Regions from separate parts of the Thauera aminoaromatica genome, predicted to be linked through region 2. Evidence: predicted binding sites of a transcription regulator. Region 2 holds the regulator's gene; each other region holds the start of a gene.
The links. The regulator sigma-54, encoded in region 2, starts transcription at its own class of promoters, with help from an activator protein. The targets are predictions, from matches to a motif close to TGGCACGCTTNCTGCTNA.
Positions count from the first base shown of each region.

Region 1: glnA (type I glutamate--ammonia ligase) is a predicted target of sigma-54. The motif match lies at 1,093-1,110, and genes of this name have one in related genera.
Region 3: TMZ1T_RS18785 (circularly permuted type 2 ATP-grasp protein) is a predicted target of sigma-54. The motif match lies at 2,525-2,542, and genes of this name have one in related genera.
Region 4: TMZ1T_RS02860 (PEP-CTERM sorting domain-containing protein) is a predicted target of sigma-54. The motif match lies at 2,699-2,716, and genes of this name have one in related genera.

Region 1 covers NC_011662.2:4,003,732-4,008,411, forward strand. Annotated here, with positions in the region: gene TMZ1T_RS17655 (cation diffusion facilitator family transporter) at 1-980, shown strand, start outside; gene glnA (type I glutamate--ammonia ligase) at 1,199-2,608, shown strand; gene TMZ1T_RS17665 (DUF4124 domain-containing protein) at 2,745-3,230, shown strand; gene glnL (nitrogen regulation protein NR(II)) at 3,284-4,360, shown strand; gene ntrC (nitrogen regulation protein NR(I)) at 4,387-4,680, shown strand, end outside.
Region 2 covers NC_011662.2:789,481-794,160, reverse strand. Annotated here, with positions in the region: gene recA (recombinase RecA) at 1-141, shown strand, start outside; gene recX (recombination regulator RecX) at 158-607, shown strand; gene lptB (LPS export ABC transporter ATP-binding protein) at 594-1,316, shown strand; gene TMZ1T_RS03445 (RNA polymerase factor sigma-54) at 1,339-2,793, shown strand; gene hpf (ribosome hibernation-promoting factor, HPF/YfiA family) at 2,812-3,135, shown strand; gene ptsN (PTS IIA-like nitrogen regulatory protein PtsN) at 3,272-3,757, shown strand; gene hprK (HPr(Ser) kinase/phosphatase) at 3,726-4,673, shown strand.
Region 3 covers NC_011662.2:4,272,680-4,277,359, reverse strand. Annotated here, with positions in the region: gene TMZ1T_RS18795 (circularly permuted type 2 ATP-grasp protein) at 1-1,454, shown strand, start outside; gene TMZ1T_RS18790 (transglutaminase family protein) at 1,465-2,427, shown strand; gene TMZ1T_RS18785 (circularly permuted type 2 ATP-grasp protein) at 2,587-4,017, shown strand; gene TMZ1T_RS18780 (alpha-E domain-containing protein) at 4,055-4,680, shown strand, end outside.
Region 4 covers NC_011662.2:666,529-671,208, reverse strand. Annotated here, with positions in the region: gene TMZ1T_RS02875 (ammonium transporter) at 1-795, shown strand, start outside; gene TMZ1T_RS02870 (hypothetical protein) at 1,250-1,498, shown strand; gene TMZ1T_RS02865 (bestrophin-like domain) at 1,659-2,438, shown strand; gene TMZ1T_RS02860 (PEP-CTERM sorting domain-containing protein) at 2,799-3,506, shown strand; gene TMZ1T_RS02855 (cupin domain-containing protein) at 3,568-3,930, opposite strand; gene TMZ1T_RS02850 (thioesterase family protein) at 3,938-4,429, opposite strand; gene TMZ1T_RS02845 (aspartate kinase) at 4,559-4,680, opposite strand, start outside.

The DNA of each region.
Region 1 (4,680 bases), 1.3 Mb from region 2:
ACCTGCTGGTGCTGCTCGCCGGCCGCCACAGCGCCGATCCGGCCGACACCAACCATCCATACGGACACGGCCGCATCGAGACCGTCACCACGCTGGTGCTCGGCTCCGTCCTGGCGGCGGTGGGCGTCGGCTTCCTGTGGAGTTCGGGGATCCGCCTGCAGAACATCGGGGCCTTGCCGGTACTGCATCCGGCGGCCCTGGGAATGGCACTGCTGACCCTCGCCGCGAAGGAAGGCCTGTTCCGCTTCTCGCTCGCCGCCGCACGCCGCCTCAACGCGCCGATGCTCGAGGCCAACGCCTGGCATGCACGCTCGGACGCGGCGTCCTCGCTGGTCGTGGCCGCCGGCATCGGCGGCAGCCTTGCCGGCTACCCCTTCCTGGAGCCGCTCGCCGCGGCGGTGGTCGGCTTCCTGATCCTGCACATGGGCATCCGCCTGGCGTTGAAGTCGGTGCGCGAACTGATCGACACCGGCCTGCCGGAGGAGGAGCTCGAGCGCCTGCGCACGACGATCCGCGAGACGCCGGGCGTGATCGGCCTGCACGAAATGCGTACCCGGCGGATGGCCGACCGCGTGCTGTGCGACGCCCACGTCCAGGTCGATCCACGGCTGACCGTCTCCGAGGGGCACCGCGTGTCCGACGCGGTGTACCTGCGCGTGCGCGCCGCCCACCCCGAGGTGCGCGACGTGCTGGTGCATATCGACCCCGAGGACGATGGCGAGCTGCAGGCGGTGCCGCCCGGCCCCCTGCCCGAGCGCGACGAAATCCTCGCGCACATGCGCAAGCTCCTCGGCCCCGGCTTCGCCGACCCTCGGCGGGTGCAGATCCACTACCTCGGCCAGCGCGTGGAAGTGGAAATCATCCTGCCCTCCCTCCCCGATGCGGACGCGCTCGATGCACTGCGATCGCACCGCCAGACTTGGCTCGCGGAACATCCGCACTACCGCAACATCCGCGTCTTCGTGGAGCTCGCACCATAGTAGTGCATTCAGGGAGCACATCCGCACCATTGAAGTGCATCCGCACCGGGCCGAGGCACCGATTTCGGGCTCGCAGCCTTGTGGCACAATGCCCTGCGCGCTGACATAGGGCTGGCACGCTAAGTGCTTAGCCCTGCTCACACGAATCCGGCGCATCGACCCCAGGCCGCTGCACCACCCGCTCAACGCAACAACGCCTCATCTCACCAGGAGTCAAAATGAACGCCCAAGACGTCATGAAGATGATCCAGGAAAACGAAGTGCGCTTCGTGGACCTGCGCTTCACGGATATTCGCGGCAAGGAGCATCACGTCGGCCTGCCGGTGTCGGCCTTCGAGGAAGAGCACTTCGAGCACGGCCACCCCTTCGACGGATCCTCGCTGGCCGGCTGGAAGGGCATCCAGGCCTCGGACATGATCCTCATGCCGGAGCCGTCAACCGCATACATCGACCCCTTCTTCGACGAGACCACGCTGGTCATCACCTGCGACGTCATCGAGCCCTCCGACGGCAAGGGCTACGACCGCGACCCGCGCTCGATCGCCAAGCGCGCCGAGGCCTACCTGAAGAGCACCGGCATCGGCGACACCGCCTTCTTCGGCCCCGAGCCCGAGTTCTTCATCTTCGACTCGGTCGAGTGGTCGGTCGACATGTCGGGCGTGTATAGCAAGATCATCTCGGAAGAGGCCGCCTGGTCGACCGCGGACAAGTTCGAAGGCGGCAACACCGGCCACCGTCCGCGCGTCAAGGGCGGCTACTTCCCGGTTCCGCCGGTCGACAGCCTCAACGACGTGCGCGCCGCCATGGTGCTCGCGCTCGAGGCCTGCGGCGTGCCGGTCGAGGTGCACCACCACGAAGTGGCCAACGCCGGCCAGTGCGAGATCGGCACCAAGTTCAGCACGCTGACCCAGCGCGCCGACTGGACCCAGGTGCTCAAGTACATCGTGCACAACGTCGCCCACCAGTACGGCAAGACCGCCACCTTCATGCCCAAGCCCATCGTCGGCGACAACGGCTCCGGCATGCACGTGCACCAGTCGATCTGGAAGGACGGCAAGAACCTGTTCGCGGGCAACGGCTACGCCGGCCTGTCCGAGACCGCGCTGTACTACATCGGCGGCATCATCAAGCACGCCCGCGCGCTCAACGCGATCACCAACCCGGGCACCAACTCGTACAAGCGCCTGGTGCCGCACTACGAGGCCCCGACCAAGCTCGCCTACTCGGCGCGCAACCGCTCGGCCTCGATCCGCATCCCCTACGTCGCCAACCCGAAGGGCCGCCGCATCGAGTCGCGCTTCCCGGATCCCCTGGCCAACCCGTACATGTGCTTCGCCGCGCTGATGATGGCGGGCCTGGACGGCATCCAGAACAAGATCCACCCGGGCGACCCGGCCGACAAGAACCTGTACGACCTGCCGCCGGAAGAGGACGCGCTGATCCCGACCGTGTGCACCAGCCTCGAGCAGGCGCTGGAGTACCTGGACAAGGATCGCGAGTTCCTGACCCGCGGCGGCGTGTTCTCGAACGACTTCATCGACGCCTACATCGCGCTCAAGATGGAAGAGGTCGATCGCATGCGCATCACCACCCACCCGGTGGAATTCGACATGTACTACAGCCTGTAAGCCGGGAAATCCTGCGCAGGACGGAAGGGACGGGCGTTGCCCGTCCCTTTTTTCTGGGGTCTAATCGGGCCTGACCCGCAAGGATGACGGCATTGCAGCCCGTTACTGCCGTCCCCGCGCCCCTCCGGACCTGCGCATGCGACCGTATCGAATCCTCCCGCTGCTCCTGCTCGCCGGCCTTGCCGCGCCGGCCCATGCCGAAATCTACAAGTGCACCGATGCCGACGGCAGGGTGACCTACACCAACGATCGCGCACTCGCGCGCGGTTGCGTGCGCCTGCAGTCCGACCAGCCGGTGTCCTCGGTGCCCGCCCCCGTGCGCCGTCCCGCCGCTCCGGCGGCACGCGAGACGCCCACGGGCGGCGACTTCCCGCGCGTGAGCCCCAACGAGCAGCGCGGCCGTGACGACGCCCGCCGCCAGGTGCTGCAGGAAGAACTGCGCACCGAGGAGCAGAAGCTGGCCGAGGCCGAGAAGGCGCTCGCCGAGCAGGAATCCATCCGTCTCGGCGACGAGCGCAACTACCAGAAGGTGCTCGACCGCGTGCGACCCTTCAAGGACCGCGTCGAATTGCACAAGCGCAATGTCGATGCACTGCGCCGGGAGATCTCCGGCCTGCGATGACCCGGACCTGGCGCGCTTCTTGCATGTCCTCGACCGAACAACAGGACGCGCCCATGCCATCGCACCCCACCCACGCCGCCAGCAGCCCCAGCAGCCCGTTCGCCGGACTCGACCTGCTGTCTTCGGCGGTCGTGCTCGTCGACGCCGGGCTGGTGATCCGCTACCTCAACGCGGGCGCGGAGAACCTGTTCGCGATCAGCCGGCGCAAGCTGCTCGGCCAACCGCTCGAACGCCTGCTCGGCAGCCCGCCCGGCCTGGCCGCGGCGCTCGACAACGCGCTGCGCACCAACTGGAGCTACACCGGCCAGGACATCAGCGTGCAGCGCGGCGACGCCGAGCCGCTGCGGCTCGACTGCACGGTGACGCCGGTCGACACCGCAAGCGTGCGCCTGCTGCTCGAATTCCGCCCGATCGACGCGCAGCTGCGCGTCGCGCGCGAGGAGCAGCTGCTGCACCAGCAGCAGGCCAACCGCGAGCTCATCCGCAACCTCGCGCACGAGATCAAGAACCCGCTCGGCGGCATCCGCGGCTCGGCCCAGCTGCTGCAGCACGAGCTCGACGACCCGCAGCTGCGCGAATTCACCGACGTCATCATCGCCGAGGCCGACCGCCTGCAGGACCTGATGAACCGCCTGCTGAGTTCGCATTGCATGATGCGCCCGGCCTCGATCAACCTCCACGACGTGCTCGAACGCGTGCGCCGCCTGATCCTCGCCGAGTTTCCTTCGATCGGCATCGTCCCCGACTACGACCTCAGCCTGCCCGAGCTCACCGCCGATCGCGAGCAGCTCATCCAGGCCGTGCTCAACATCGTGCGCAACGCCGCACAGGCGCTGGGCGGCCACGGCGAGATCCTGCTGCGCACCCGCATCGCGCGCCAGGTCACGCTCGCCAAGCGCCGTCACAAACTGGCACTCAAATTGCAAGTAATCGACGACGGCCCCGGCATCCCCGAGGAGATCCGCGATCGCATCTTCTATCCGCTGGTTTCGGGGCGGGAGGGCGGCAGTGGTCTGGGCCTGTCGCTCGCACAGAGCTTCATCGAGCAACACCAGGGCATGATCGAGGTGGATAGCCGTCCCGGGCGCACCTGCTTCACGATCCTGCTGCCGATTACCGAGCGTGCCTGAGCGCGCACCAGAATAGTGCATACGATATGAACACCGTCTGGATCATCGACGACGACCGCTCGATCCGCTGGGTGCTGGAAAAGGCGCTCGGCCGCGAGGGCATCGACCACGCCAGCTTCAGCTCCGCCGGCGACGCGCTCGCCGAGCTCGAGCGCGCACCGCAGCCGCCGGCCGCGCTGCTATCCGACATCCGCATGCCCGGCGAGTCCGGGCTGGACCTGCTGCAGAAGGTGAAGGAGCGCCACCCGCAGCTGCCGGTCATCATCATGACCGCCTACTCCGACCTCGACAGCGCAGTCGCGGCCTTCCAGGGCGGCGCC
Region 2 (4,680 bases):
CAGGGCAAGGACAACTCGCGCGAGTTCCTGCGCGCCAACCCGGTGCTGGCCCGCGAGATCGAGAACAAGGTGCGGGTCGCGGTCGGCCTGCCCGAGCTGCCGCCCGCCGCCGCGTCCGCCCCGGCGCCGGCCGAGGCCTGACCCCGTCGGCACCGACATGGGCGAGCCGAGCCTGCGCGAACGTGCGCTCCGCCATCTCGCCCGGCGCGACCACTCGCGCGCCGAACTTGCGCGCAAGCTCGCACCCCATGGCGAGCCGGCCGAGATCGAAGCGGTGCTCGAGCGCATGCGCGAGCTCGGCCTGCAGTCCGACGAGCGCTACGCCGAGGCCTTCGTGCGCGGCAAGGCGGCGCGCTTCGGCACCGCACGATTGCGCAACGAGCTCGTGCGGCGAGGCATCGACCGTGACCGGATCGACGAGGCGCTCGCCGACGAGTGCGTAGAATCCGAGATCGAGCGGGCGCGCGCGGTGCTGCACGGCCGCTTCGCCACCCCACCCGCCGACGCACGCGAATGGGCGCGCCAGGCGCGCTTCCTGCAAACCCGGGGCTTCGCCCCCGAGCTGATCCGCAAGCTGCTGAAAGAGCCCTACGATGAGTCTGCTTAAGGTCGCCGGCCTGCAAAAGCGCTACAAGGCGCGCACCGTGGTGCATGACGTCGGCTTCGAGGTCGGCTCGGGCGAGGTCGTCGGCCTGCTCGGTCCCAACGGCGCCGGCAAGACCACCTGCTTCTACATGATTGTGGGTCTGGTGCGCGCCGACGGCGGCCAGATCGCCCTCGACGGCACCGACCTCACCCACCTGCCGATCCACGCCCGCGCGCGTTTGGGCCTGTCCTACCTGCCGCAGGAGATGAGCGTGTTCCGCAAGCTCAGCGTGGCCGAGAATATCCGCGCCGTGCTCGAACTCCAGGGGCTCGAACGCCGCCAGATCGAGGAGCGGCTCGAGGAACTGCTGATGGAACTGGGCATCCATCACCTGCGCGACAACACCGCGATCTCGCTCTCGGGTGGGGAGCGCCGGCGCTGCGAGATCGCCCGCGCGCTCGCCACCGACCCGCGCCTGATCCTGCTCGACGAGCCCTTCGCCGGGGTCGATCCGATCGCGGTCATCGACATCCAGAAGATCATCCGCTTCCTCAAGGAGCGCGGTATCGGCGTGCTGATCACCGACCACAACGTGCGCGAGACCTTGGGCATCTGCGACCGCGCCTACATCATCAGCGAAGGTCGCGTGCTGGCGAGCGGAGAGCCTACCGAGATCATCGAGAACGAGCGCGTGCGCCAGGTCTACCTCGGCGAGCACTTCCGCCTGTGAGCCCGCCCTCCTGCCGACCGCGATGAAACCCAGCCTCCAGCTCAAGCTCTCCCAGCACCTCACGCTGACGCCCCAGCTGCAGCAGTCGATCAAGCTGCTGCAGCTGTCTACGATCGAGCTGAACCAGGAGATCGAGCGCGTGCTGCTCGAGAATCCCATGCTCGAGCGCGAGGATGGCGACGGCGGCGTCGACTACGCCCCCGCGCCGCCGCCGGGCAACGCGCCCGAGCGCGAAGCCGCGCCGGAACCCGCCGCCGAACCGGCGGGCGAGTCGATCACGCACGAGGGCGGCGAAGGCAGCAGCGAGGACGAGGGCATCGACTGGTCCAACGTGGGTCAGGGCGCGTCCAGCCGCAGCGAGGACGACGAGGACGGCGACTACCAGGACATCCAGGCCGCCGGCGTGTCGCTGCGCGAACACCTCGACCAGCAGGTCGCCCTCTCGCCCCTGTCCGACCGCGACCGCGCGCTGGTGCGCTTCCTGATCGAGGCACTCGACGACGACGGCTACCTGCACCAGCCGCTGGAAGATCTCCTCGAGCTGTTGCCGCAGGACGCCGAGGTCGATCTCGACGAGCTCGCCATCGCCCTGCGCCACGTGCAGAGCCTCGAGCCGGCCGGGATCGGCGCGCGCAGCCCGCAGGAATGTCTGGCCCTGCAGCTCCAGGCCTTGCCCGAGTGCCCGATACGCCCTCTCGCTCTCGAGATCGTGACCAGCCACCTCGAACTGCTCGCGGAGCGCAACTTCGCCCGTATCCGCAAGCTCACCGGCTGTGACGACGAGGGTCTGCGCGAAGCGCAGGCCCTGATCTGCAGCCTCGACCCCCACCCCGGCTCGCGCTACTCCACCGCCGAGACGCGCTACGTGCTGCCCGACGTCGTCGTGCGCAAGCTGCGCGGCCAATGGACCGTGAGCCTGAACCAGGAAGCGATGCCCCGCCTGCGCATCAACCGCCTGTACGCGAGCCTGTTGCAGCAGAACCGCGCACAGGGCGGCGGCCTCGGCGGGCAGCTGCAGGAGGCGCGCTGGCTGATCAAGAACGTCCAGCAGCGCTTCGACACCATCCTGCGCGTGTCCCAGGCCATCGTTGACCAGCAACGGCAGTTCTTCGATCATGGGGACGTGGCGATGCGGCCACTCACCCTAAGGGAGATCGCAGACCAGCTCGAGCTGCACGAATCCACCGTCTCGCGCGTCACCACGCAGAAGTACATGGCGACGCCGCGCGGAGTCTTCGAGCTCAAGTATTTTTTCGGCAGTCATGTCGCGACCGACACCGGCGGTGCGGCTTCCTCCACGGCGATTCGTGCGCTGATTCGCCAGCTGGTGGACGCGGAGGACAGCAAGAAGCCGCTGTCCGACGCCAAGATCGCCGAAATTCTCGGCCAACAGGGAATCGTCGTGGCGAGGCGCACGATCGCCAAGTACCGCGAGTCCCTCAACATCCCGCCGGTCAGCCTGCGCAAATCCCTCTGACAACAACAGGAGTCATCCATGAATCTGAACATCACCGGGCGCCACGTCGAAGTCACCCCCGCCATCCGCGAATACGTGACCTCCAAGCTCGATCGCGTCATCCGCCATTTCGACAACGTCACCAGCGTCACCGTCATCCTGTCGGTCGAAAAGCTCAAGCAGAAAGCCGAGGTGACGCTGCACGTGCGCGGCAAGGACCTCTTCGTCGAAGCGGACGACGCCGACCTCTACGCGGCGATCGACGCGATGACCGACAAGCTCGACCGTCAGGTTCAGAAGTACAAGCAGAAGCAGTCCGACCATAACCACGAGTCGCTCAAGCACCAGGTCCCCGAGGCCTGAGGACCGGCTTGAAGCTCCCCGTCCGGGGTGTGGTTATAATGCGCGCGTTTTCACGAAGCGCGGCCGCACACGCCCCGGACCGGATTCCCGCCCCCCTGGCGGCAGCTGACGGAAGAGTGCGCGAGCCCACCTGCGAATGAGCCTGATATCCCAACTCCTGCCGCTTTCCAACGTGGTGATCGATCTCGACGCGAGCAGCAAGAAGCGCGTCTTTGAACAGGCCGGCCTGCTGTTCGAGAACAACCAGGGCATCGCCCGCAGCACCGTGTTCGACAGCCTGTTCACCCGCGAACGCCTCGGCTCGACCGGACTGGGTCAGGGCATCGCCATCCCGCACGGCCGCATCAAGGGGCTCAAGGACGCCGCCGGCGCTTTTCTGCGCCTGGCCACCCCGGTGCAGTTCGATGCTCCCGACGGCCGTCCGGTGGACATGCTGTTCGTGCTGCTCGTGCCCGAACAGGCCAACGAAACCCATCTGCAGTTGCTCTCCGAGCTCGCGCAGATGTTCAGCGACCGCGAGTTCCGCGAGACCCTGCACGGCGCGACGGATGCCGCACAGATCCACCGCCTGTTCGTGAATTGGGGTGCCGATGCGGCAAACCAGCCTGACCCGGCTGTATGAGGCGCACCGCGAAAGCCTGAGCCTCGTCCACGTCAGCGGACCGATCGGTGCCCGTCTGTCGGTCGCCGAAGAGCGCATCTGGCCGGCCGACCTCGTCGGCCACCTCAACCTGATCCACCCCACCCGGCTACAGGTGCTCGGCGCCGCAGAGCTCGCGTGGGCGCAACGCCAGGCGAACGAGAAGGTCGCCCACCACCTCAACGAGATCCTCTCGGCGCACCCCCCCGCGATCATCGTCGCCGACGGCTGCGAGATCCCCAACATCCTCCACGGCATCTGCGAGGCGCACGACGTCGCGCTGTTCACCGCGCGCCACCCCTCGGCGAGCGTGATCGACCAGCTCCGCCTCTACCTGTCGCGCGAGCTCGCCGAGAAGGTCTCGCTGCACGGCGTGTTCATGGACGTGCTCGGGCTCGGCGTGATGATCACCGGCGATTCCGGCGCGGGCAAATCCGAGCTCGGCCTCGAGCTGATCTCGCGCGGCCACGGCCTTGTCGCCGACGACGTGGTCGAGCTGTCGCGCATCGCGCCCACGGTGCTCGAGGGCCGCTGCCCCGAGATGCTGCAGGATTTCATCGAAGTGCGCGGCCTCGGCCTGATCAACATCCGCACCATCTTCGGCGAGACCGCGTGCCGGCGGAAGATGCGCCTGCGCCTGATCTGCCACCTCGACCGCCGCCAACCCGGTCCCGACGACCCCTGCCGGCTGCCGCTGCAGCAGGAGACGCAGGACATCCTCGGCGTGAAGGTCGCCCGCGTCGTGCTGCCGGTGGCCGCGGGACGCAACCTCGCGGTGCTGCTCGAGGCCGCAGTGCGCTCGACCATCCTCAAGCTGCGCGGCATCGACTCCACCCAGGAATTCATCGACCGCCAGGCGCGCGCGCTGCACGCCGAAGAGGCCTACCGCGCCGACTGAGCCACCC
Region 3 (4,680 bases), 1.0 Mb from region 2:
TGGTGATCAAGCCGGCCTACCCCACCCTGGGTGCGCGGCCGGTGTTCTGCGGCGACCTGCCGGTGGCAGAGCTCGACGCGCTGGCGGCACGGATCGCGCTGCGGCCCTTCGACTTCGTCGCGCAGGAGATGGTCAACCTCTCGCAGGCCCCGGTGCTGGCGGACGAGGCGGGCGGCGCCGGGAACAAGGCGCCCGCGCGCGACGCGCGCGCGCTGGTCGCGCGCAACATCGGGCTGCGCGTGTTCGCGGCGGCGGGGGCGGAGGGGTTTCGCGTGCTGCCGGGCGGGCTCGTCCGGGTGGCCTCGGAGGCCGACATGCGCATCGTGTCGATGCAGCACGGCGGCGGCAGCAAGGACGCCTGGGTGCTCGGCTCGCCGGCGCGGCCGCGTCCGGTGCCGCGCATCGTGCCCGGCCAGCTCGCGCCCTTTGCCGGGGGGGCGCGCGTGCTCGGCCTGTCGAGCCGGGTGGCGGAGAACTTCTTCTGGCTCGGACGCTACAGCGAGCGCGCCGACGCTGCCGCCCGCCTCGGCCGCGAGACGCTGGCGCGCCTGGGCGAGGCCGGCGAGGCCTCGTGGCTGGGCGAGGATGGCAAGGTGACCGCGGCCCTGCAGGCGCTGTGCCGGCAGCGCGGCCTGCTCGCCACCGTGGCGGGGGAGGCCGACGCGGCACCCACACCCCCCGCGCCGCTCGCTCAGGCGCTCTTCGATCCCGCCCAGCCCGGCAGCGTGGTGGCCAACCTGCGCCAGGTGCTGCGCGTCGCAGCCCTGGTGCGCGACCGCCTGTCGCCGGACAGCTGGCGCATCTACAACCGCCTGTCGGAGTTTGCCGCGGCGCCGGCTCAGGCCCCGCGCCTCGGCGAGGCGCTGCAGCGCCTGGACGAGTCGTTGCTGTCGCTGGTGACGCTGTCGGGTTTCGTCATCGAGAGCATGCCGCGCGACGCCGGCTGGCGCTTCCTGTCGATCGGGCGGCGCATCGAGCGCCTGCAGTTTCTCGCCGCCGCGCTGTCGGCGCTGCTGCTCGAGCCCTCGCAAGGCGGGCTCAAGGTGCTGCTCGCGATCACCGACGCCGAGCTGCGCTACCGCAGCCGCCACGCGCGCGGCCTGGCCCCGCAGCCGGTGGCCGAGCTGGTCATGCTCGACGGCGACAACCCGCGCGCGCTGCGCTACCAGCTCGATTCGCTCGCCGAGCACGTCGCCCTGCTGCCCGACGGCGCCGCGCTCGCCGCGCCGCTGCGCGAACGCCTGGCCGCGCTCGACGCGCTCGCGCTGTGCGACTGCTTCGTGCACGAGCTGGCCGGCGCGCGTAGCCGCGCGGCCGCACAGGCGCGCCACTGCGAGCCCCTGCGGCAGGTGCTGGACGACATCTGGCGCGGCGGCAACGAGCTCGCCGATGCGCTGGCGCGGCGCTACTTCACCCACCTCGACGCCCGCAGCCGGGCGACCGTGTCGCTGTAGGGCGGCGGCGATGGCGCTCTACGAGATCCTCCACGACACCACCTACCGCTACGACAGTGCGGTGGCGCTGTCGCAGCAGGTGGCTCACCTGCGCCCGCGCGAATGCGCCGGCCAGCGCACCCTCGCGCACCACCTGGAGATCGCGCCGGCGCCGGCCCGGCGTAGCGAGCGCAGCGACTTCTTCGGCAACCCGGTGACCGCGTTCGCGCTGCACGCGCCGCACACGGAACTCGTCGTGCGCGCACGCAGCCGCATCCGCGTCGACCCGCCGGCCTGGCCCGAGCCGGCGGCGAGTCCGCCCTGGGAGACCGCGCGCGACCACCTGCGCGACGGCCTCTCCGGCCACGCGCCGCTGCGCGCCGACGCGCGCGACGCCGGGCAGTACCGCTTCGCTTCGCCCTTCGTGGCGCTCGGCGACGAGGCGGCGCAGTACGCCGACTATGCGCTGGCGAGCTTCACCCCGGGGCGGCCGGTGCTCGACGCCTTGCTCGCGCTGTCGGCGCGCATCCACGCCGATTTTCGCTTCGACCCCGCGGCGACCAGCGTCGCCACCCCGGTGGCGGAGGTCTTCGCGGCGCGCCGTGGGGTGTGCCAGGACTTCTCCCACCTGATGATCGCCTGTCTGCGCGCGCTCGGCCTGGCCGCGCGCTACGTCTCCGGCTACCTGCTCACCGAGCCTCCGCCGGGCCAGCTGCGCCTGATCGGCGCCGACGCCTCGCACGCCTGGGTGGCGCTGTGGTGCCCGGGCGCGGGCTGGATCGACATCGATCCGACCAACGACCTGCAGCCTGGCAGCGGTCACATCACGCTGGCCTGGGGGCGGGACTACGGCGACGTGTGTCCGCTGCGCGGCGTCATTCTCGGCGGGGGCGGGCACGGCGTCGAGGTCGCGGTGACGGTGATGCCGGTGGAGGAGGGCCCGCCCCCGCGGCGGGGCGGGCGCCCGGCGCGTGCCGCCGACGCACCAGATTGATGCGTCGGCGGCCACCATGGTGCGCACCAGCGCGGTGCCCGCGGGCGTCGACGTGCCCGACCCCGTTGCCGGCGCGGCTTTGCATGTTTCATGGGCTTGGCACGTTTTCTGCTGTAGGCCCTGCGAGGGAGTCGATAAACCATCCGCGCAGAGCACGCCATGAACGCCGCCAAGCCTTTCGATGAGATGCACGCCGCCGACGGCACGATCCGGACGCACTACCAGCCCTACAGCGAGTGGCTCGGGCACACCCCGCGCGAGCTGATCGCGCGCAAGCGCAAGGAGGCCGATCTCGCCTTCCACCGCGTCGGCATCACCTTCAACGTCTATGGCGCCGACGGCGGCAAGGAGCGCCTGATCCCCTTCGACCTGCTGCCGCGCATCATCCCCGGCGACGAATGGCGCACGCTCGAGGCCGGCCTGCGCCAGCGCGTGCGCGCGCTCAACGCCTTCCTCGCCGACATCTACCACGGCCAGGAGATCCTGCGCGCCGGACGCATCCCCGCCGACCAGGTGCTGGACAACGCCCAGTTCCGCCCCGAGATGAAGGGTGTGCACGTGCCCGGCGGGCTGTACGCGATGATCGCCGGCATCGACCTGGTGCGTGCCGCGGGTGCCGACGGCAAGGGCGACTACTACGTGCTGGAGGACAACCTGCGCGTGCCCTCGGGGGTGAGCTACCTGCTGGAGAACCGCAAGATGATGATGCGGCTCTTCCCCGACCTGTTCTCGCGCTACGACGTGCAGCCGGTCGAGCACTACCCCGACCTGCTGCTCGAGACCCTGCGCGCGGTGGCGCCGGCCGGCGTACTCGACCCCACCGCGGTGCTGCTCACCCCGGGCGCCTTCAACAGCGCCTACTTCGAGCACAGCTTCCTCGCCCAGCAGATGGGCATCGAGCTCGTCGAGGGCCAGGACCTCTTCGTCGAGGACGACACCGTGTTCATGCGCACCACCCAGGGGCCGCGGCGGGTGGATGTGATCTACCGGCGGCTGGACGACGACTTCCTCGACCCCGAGGTCTTCCGCGCCGACTCGATGCTCGGTGTGCCGGGCCTGATGTCGGCCTACCGCGCCGGCCGGGTGACGCTGGCCAATGCGGTCGGCACGGGGGTGGCGGACGACAAGTCGATCTACCCCTACGTGCCCGAGATGGTGCGCTTCTACCTCGGCGAGGAGCCGATCCTCAACAACGTCCCGACCTGGATGCTGCGCGAACCCGACGACCTCGCCTACACGCTCGCCCACCTGCCCGAGCTGGTGGTCAAGGAGGTCCATGGCGCCGGCGGCTACGGCATGCTGGTGGGGCCGGCGGCCACCAAGGCCGAGATCGAGGAGTTCCGCCAGCGCATCCTCGCCGCGCCGGAGAAGTACATCGCCCAGCCGACCTTGTCCTTGTCCACCTGCCCGACCTTCGTCGACGCCGGCATCGCGCCGCGCCACATCGACCTGCGACCCTTCGTGCTCTCGGGCGGACGCGAGATCCGCATGGTGCCGGGCGGCCTCACCCGCGTCGCGCTCAAGGCCGGCTCGCTGGTGGTCAACTCCTCGCAGGGCGGGGGCACCAAGGACACCTGGGTGGTGGGCTGAGCCGCCCGCCGCCGCGCAATTGCCAAGGAGAACCCCCATGCTGAGCCGAACCGCAGACCACCTGTACTGGATGGCGCGCTACACCGAGCGCGCCGAGAACACCGTGCGTATGCTCGACGTGTCCTACCGCATGTCGCTGCTGCCCGGGGCCAACGGCGGCGACACCGAGAGCTGGTCCGCCATCCTCGACATCAGCGAACTGTCGGAGGCCTTCGCCCGCACCGGCAGGCCGCTCTCCGCCTGCGACGTGATCGAGTTCGTCGTGCTCGACCGCGACAACCCCTCGAGCGTGTGGAACTGCCTGCGCGCCGCGCGCGAGAATGCGCACGCGGTGCGCGGCACGCTGACCGCCGAGATGTGGGAGACCACCAACGCGACCTGGCTCGAGATCCGCGAGATGACGCCGCAGAAGCTGCGCGCCACCGACCTCGGCGAGTTCTTCGAGTGGGTGAAGTTCCGCTCCCACCTGCTGCGCGGGGTGACCTTCGGCACCATGCTGCACGACGAGGCCTTCAAGTTCGTGCGCCTGGGCACCTTCCTCGAGCGCGCCGACAACACCGCGCGCCTGCTCGACGTGAAGTACCACAGCCTGCTGCCCAAGGCCGAGGGACTCACCAGCTCGACCGACTTCTACCAGTGGGGGGCGCTGCTGCGCTCGGTGTC
Region 4 (4,680 bases), 120 kb from region 2:
ATCTGCCACATGGTGTGGGGCCCGGGCGGCTACCTGCTCGAAGACGGCGCGCTCGACTTCGCCGGCGGCACCGTGGTGCACATCAACGCCGGCATCGCCGGTCTGGTGGGCGCCTGGATGGTGGGCAAGCGCATCGGCTACGGCCGTGAGGCGCTCGCACCGCACAGCCTGACCCTGACCATGGTCGGCGCCTCGCTGCTGTGGGTGGGCTGGTTCGGCTTCAACGCCGGATCCAACCTCGAAGCCACCGCCGGCGCTGCGCTCGCCTTCATCAACACCCTGGTCGCCACCGCCGCCGCGGTGCTCGCCTGGTCGCTCGGCGAGGCGCTCATCAAGGGCAAGCCCTCGATGCTGGGCGCGGCCTCGGGTGCGGTCGCCGGCCTGGTGGCGATCACCCCGGCCTGCGGCTCGGTCGGCCCGATGGGCGCGATCGTGATCGGCACCCTCTCCGGCTTCATCTGCCTGTGGGGCGTGAATGGGCTCAAGCACATGCTCGGTGCGGACGACGCGCTCGACGTGTTCGGAGTGCACGGCGTGGGCGGCATCGTCGGCGCGATCCTCACCGGCGTGTTCGCCGCGCCCAGTCTGGGCGGCACCGGCGCCGAGGACTTCTCGATCGCCTCGCAGGTGTGGATCCAGACCTGGAGCGTGCTCGTGACCATCGTGTGGTCGGCCGTGGTCGCCTTCGTCGCCTACAAGGTCGCGGACCTGCTGGTCGGGCTGCGCGTGCCGGAAGACGAGGAGCGTCAGGGCCTCGACACCACGGCGCACGGCGAGACCGCCTACCGCTACTGAGCCGGCTTGCGGAACCGTGCTCCTCCGGTTCCCATCCCCTCGCGGCGCCCTTCAGGGCGCCGTTTTTCTTTGGCGCGCCCCCAATGGAAGCGATCGGGCGCAACCCCCTGCCGGCATTCGCGCAGCGCAAGCCTGCCAGAGGCACCGCAAGCTTGCCGTTCGCCCCACCGCACGATGACATCGGGAGAATCCCCGGGGTCCAGTCCACCCCGAGGCAACGCCCCATGCGTCACAAGATCGCCCCTCTCCGCCTGCTTTCCCTCGCCGCACTCGTTACCGGCTGATTCTCGATGCCGGCCCCTGGGTCGCCCTGCTTTGCCGTGATGACACGCACCATGAATGAGCCAAGGCGCAGTTTGCGCAATACCCAGGACCTTTCCCGACTTGTGAGGCGGTGGTCGCGGAGGCCTGTCTCCTCCTCGCTCGTGCCGGCTTCGACCCCGCCCGGGCACTCATGCTGCTCGAACGGAGCGCCGTGCACATCGCCTTGTCACTGGAGTCGCAGACCGCTCCCGTGCGCACGCTGTTCGAACGCGACGACAATGTGCCAGCCTCGCTGGCCGACGCCTGTCTCTTGCGCATGTCCGAGCTCTTCGAGCCCTGCAGCATCCTGACTCTCGGCAGAAATTTCGGCATCTACCGACGCCTCGGCCGCAAGACGATTTCGCTGATGTCGCCCTGCGCGCAAGTGCGGACTGATTGAGCACGCACGCCGCGGGACTCGACCCGCTGCTCGGCTTCTACCAGCGCCCGGCCTTCGATCGAAGCCCTGCACGCGCTGCTGCGACCGCCCCCGAGCATGGGCGGGGCGCGATCGGACGGGTAGACTGCGAGGACCTCCCGAACGCCCCTCCTGGATCTCCATGCTTTTCTCCGACTGGCACAGCTACGACCACTACGGCCTCGCCTTCGTCGCCTTCTTCGGCACCCTCGCCGCCGTGTTCCTGATCCAGTGGGTGATGATGCGCTCGCGCTGGGCGGGATGGATGCAGTCCCTGCAGGGGGTGGCGCCCCCGTTCATGAACGCGCTCGGCGTGCTCTTCGGCCTGGTGCTGGCCTTTCTCGCCAACGACACCTGGAGCGCGCACGACCGCGCGATGAGCGCGGTGTATCGCGAGGCGGACGGCCTGCGCAGCATCGGCGCGCTCGCCGCCACGCTGCCCGAGCCACTCGGCGGCGAGCTGCGCGCGGCGGCGGCCGGCTACGCCCGCGCCAGCGCCGCCGAATGGACCCAGCTCGCGCGCCACAGCGAGGCGCCGGAGGTGCTCGCCCGCGCCGACGCGCTGCTGGCGCTGCTCGCCGCCCCCGCGCTCGCCGAGGCCGCGGGCGCCAACGTGCAGGCCCTGCTGCTGCGCAAGGCGAGCGACATCCGTTCCGACCACGACCTGCGCGTGGCGCTCAGCCAGACCCACGTCAACCCGCTGAAGTGGCTGGGAATGGCCTTCCTGGGCTTCCTGACCCTGGTCTCGGTGGCCATGGCCCACCTCGAACGCCCGCGCGCGGCCTTCGCGGCGGTGCTGCTGTTCGCGCTCGCCGCGGCCCCCACCGCCGCCATCGTGCTGATCCAGGGCAACCCCTTCCAGCAGCCGAGCTCGGTCACGCCCGCGCCGATCGTCGCGGTCGCCAAGGCGCTGGAGCGCTGAAGCGCCGGTCGGCCCTGCGGTTGCAGCACCGTGCCGAGGTCCCGCCGCGCCCCCTCGCGCTGCAGGCCCTGCTGCGCCTTGCGACACCCGATCGGGCAAACGGCGAATCCGTCGCGATGGCCGCGGCCGCCCCCGGTCGATGGCTGTCGGAAAAATTGACACTGCAGCAACTCGAGCACGCCCGGGATGGCGCGCGCATTCCTCTCCAGAGGCCCATTTCCCACTGGAATCAACGCGCTGTGACCTTCTACCGCGCGTGCTGGCGCGATCATTGCTTAAGATCTGGTCGAAACTCTCGGGCCGACCTTTCGCGTCGACGCCCGTCACCGAACGTGTCGCCCAAAAATAAAGGAACCACCCATGTCCGCCTCGCTCCCCCGCCTCCTCACCACCCTCGCCGCGATCGGCGGTCTGGCCGCGGCGGGCACCGCCCACGCCAGCCTGATCAACGGCGGCTTCGAAACCGGAACGGGGACGCCCTTCGTCGCCGACGCCAACTGGGCGCTGTTCAACGAGTCGGCGGTACCCGGCTGGGAAACCACCGCCACCGACAACCAGATCGAGATCTGGGGCAACAACTTCAGCTCGGTGAGCGGCGGCCCGGTGCCCGCCTACGAGGGGCGCCAGTTCGCCGAGATCAACGCCACCCAGTTCGCCACCCTGTACCAGGACGTGTTCGGCATCGCCACGGGCAGCGTCGTGGGCTTCGAGTTCGCCCACCGCGGACGTTCGGGGGTGGACACGATGCGCATGATGATCACCGACCTCGGCCTCGACAACCTGCTCGGCGGTGGCGATGACACGGTGTTGTTCTCCAAGAACTACTCGACCGGCAACACCGCCTGGGCCTTCTACACGAGCGCCGGCGAGGCGCCGATCAGCGCCCTCGGCAATGCCACGCGCTTCTCGTATCAGGCCATCAGCACCGCCAATGGCAGCCCCTCGGTCGGCAACTTCATCGACGCCGCCGACTTCGGCGTCGGCGTGCAGGCGGTGCCGGAACCGGCGTCGATCGCGCTGATCGCGCTCGGCCTCGCGGGGCTGGGGCTGCGCCGCAAGCGCGCCTGAGACACGCGTCGCAGTGCAGGCGGCTTGACACCACGGCCCCGGCGGTTCGCCCGGGGCCGTTTCACTTTGCGGGGTCGGCTGCGCAGTGCACCGCCAGCCACAGCGCATCCGCCGAGGTCGACTCGACGCGGTGACGCCGATGCGCCGGGATCACGAGCCAGTCACCGACCTTCAGCTTCACGTCGTCGCCGTCATCGTCGCCCCCCTCGAAGCGCAGCACCGCCGCGCCCGCCAGCAGCGCCACCCACTCGTCGCCAGCCTGGTCGTACCACTCGCCGGGCGCGCTCGCATGGCCGTGCGAGACGATGCGCTCGACACGGCAGCGCGGATTGGCGAACAGGGTCTGGAAGATCTCGCCGCCTGCGGACGGCGGCAGCGCGGCGAAGAGATTGCCGCGCCCGGCAGCCTGGATCTCGGCGCTCATTCCCCGCTCACGAAACGATGTACGCCGCCGAACCGGTGGACAGCAGCTTGCCGTCGGCGTCGAGGAAGCTCATCCGCGTCGACGCGACGCGCGAACCCAGGCGCAGGACCTCGGCTTCCATGCGGAAGGATTCGCCGATGCCGGGGCGCAGGTAGTCGATGCGCAGGTCGATGGTGCCGAGCTTCGAGAAGCGGTGCAGGCGCTGGAAGGGCGGTTCGTCTAGGTGGCGGGCGCCGATCGCGGCCATCACCGCGAGACCGCCCATGGCGTCGAGGCAGGCGGCGATCACGCCGCCGTGGATGCGGTTATGCACGAAATGGCCGACGAGCTCGTGGCGCATCGCGATGCGGCCATGCACGCGCTCGCCGCCGATGTCGTCGATCTGCAGGCCGAGCAGCGCGTTGAAGGCGATCTTCTGCTCGAAGATCTCGCGGATGCCGGCGATGAACTCCGGCTCGAACTGCACCGGCAGCTCCGCCGGGGTGGAGTGTTTCGGCATGGATGCATGCTCCCTTGCAAGAAATGGCGCAGCCCCGGGCGTGGCGGGCACGCACCGGGGCCACGGGCAGGCTTGCGGGCGCGGATGCGCGCCGCAGCCTGCAGCGCCCCGCAGGGCGCGAGGCAACGATCAGGCGCGCGGCACCGGCACGCCGGGCGTCACGCACAGCGAATGATTGAGGGCGATGATCGCCTTCTTGTAGTCGCTGCGCTCGATGATGAACTGCATGTTCACCTGGCGCAGGGTCTGCG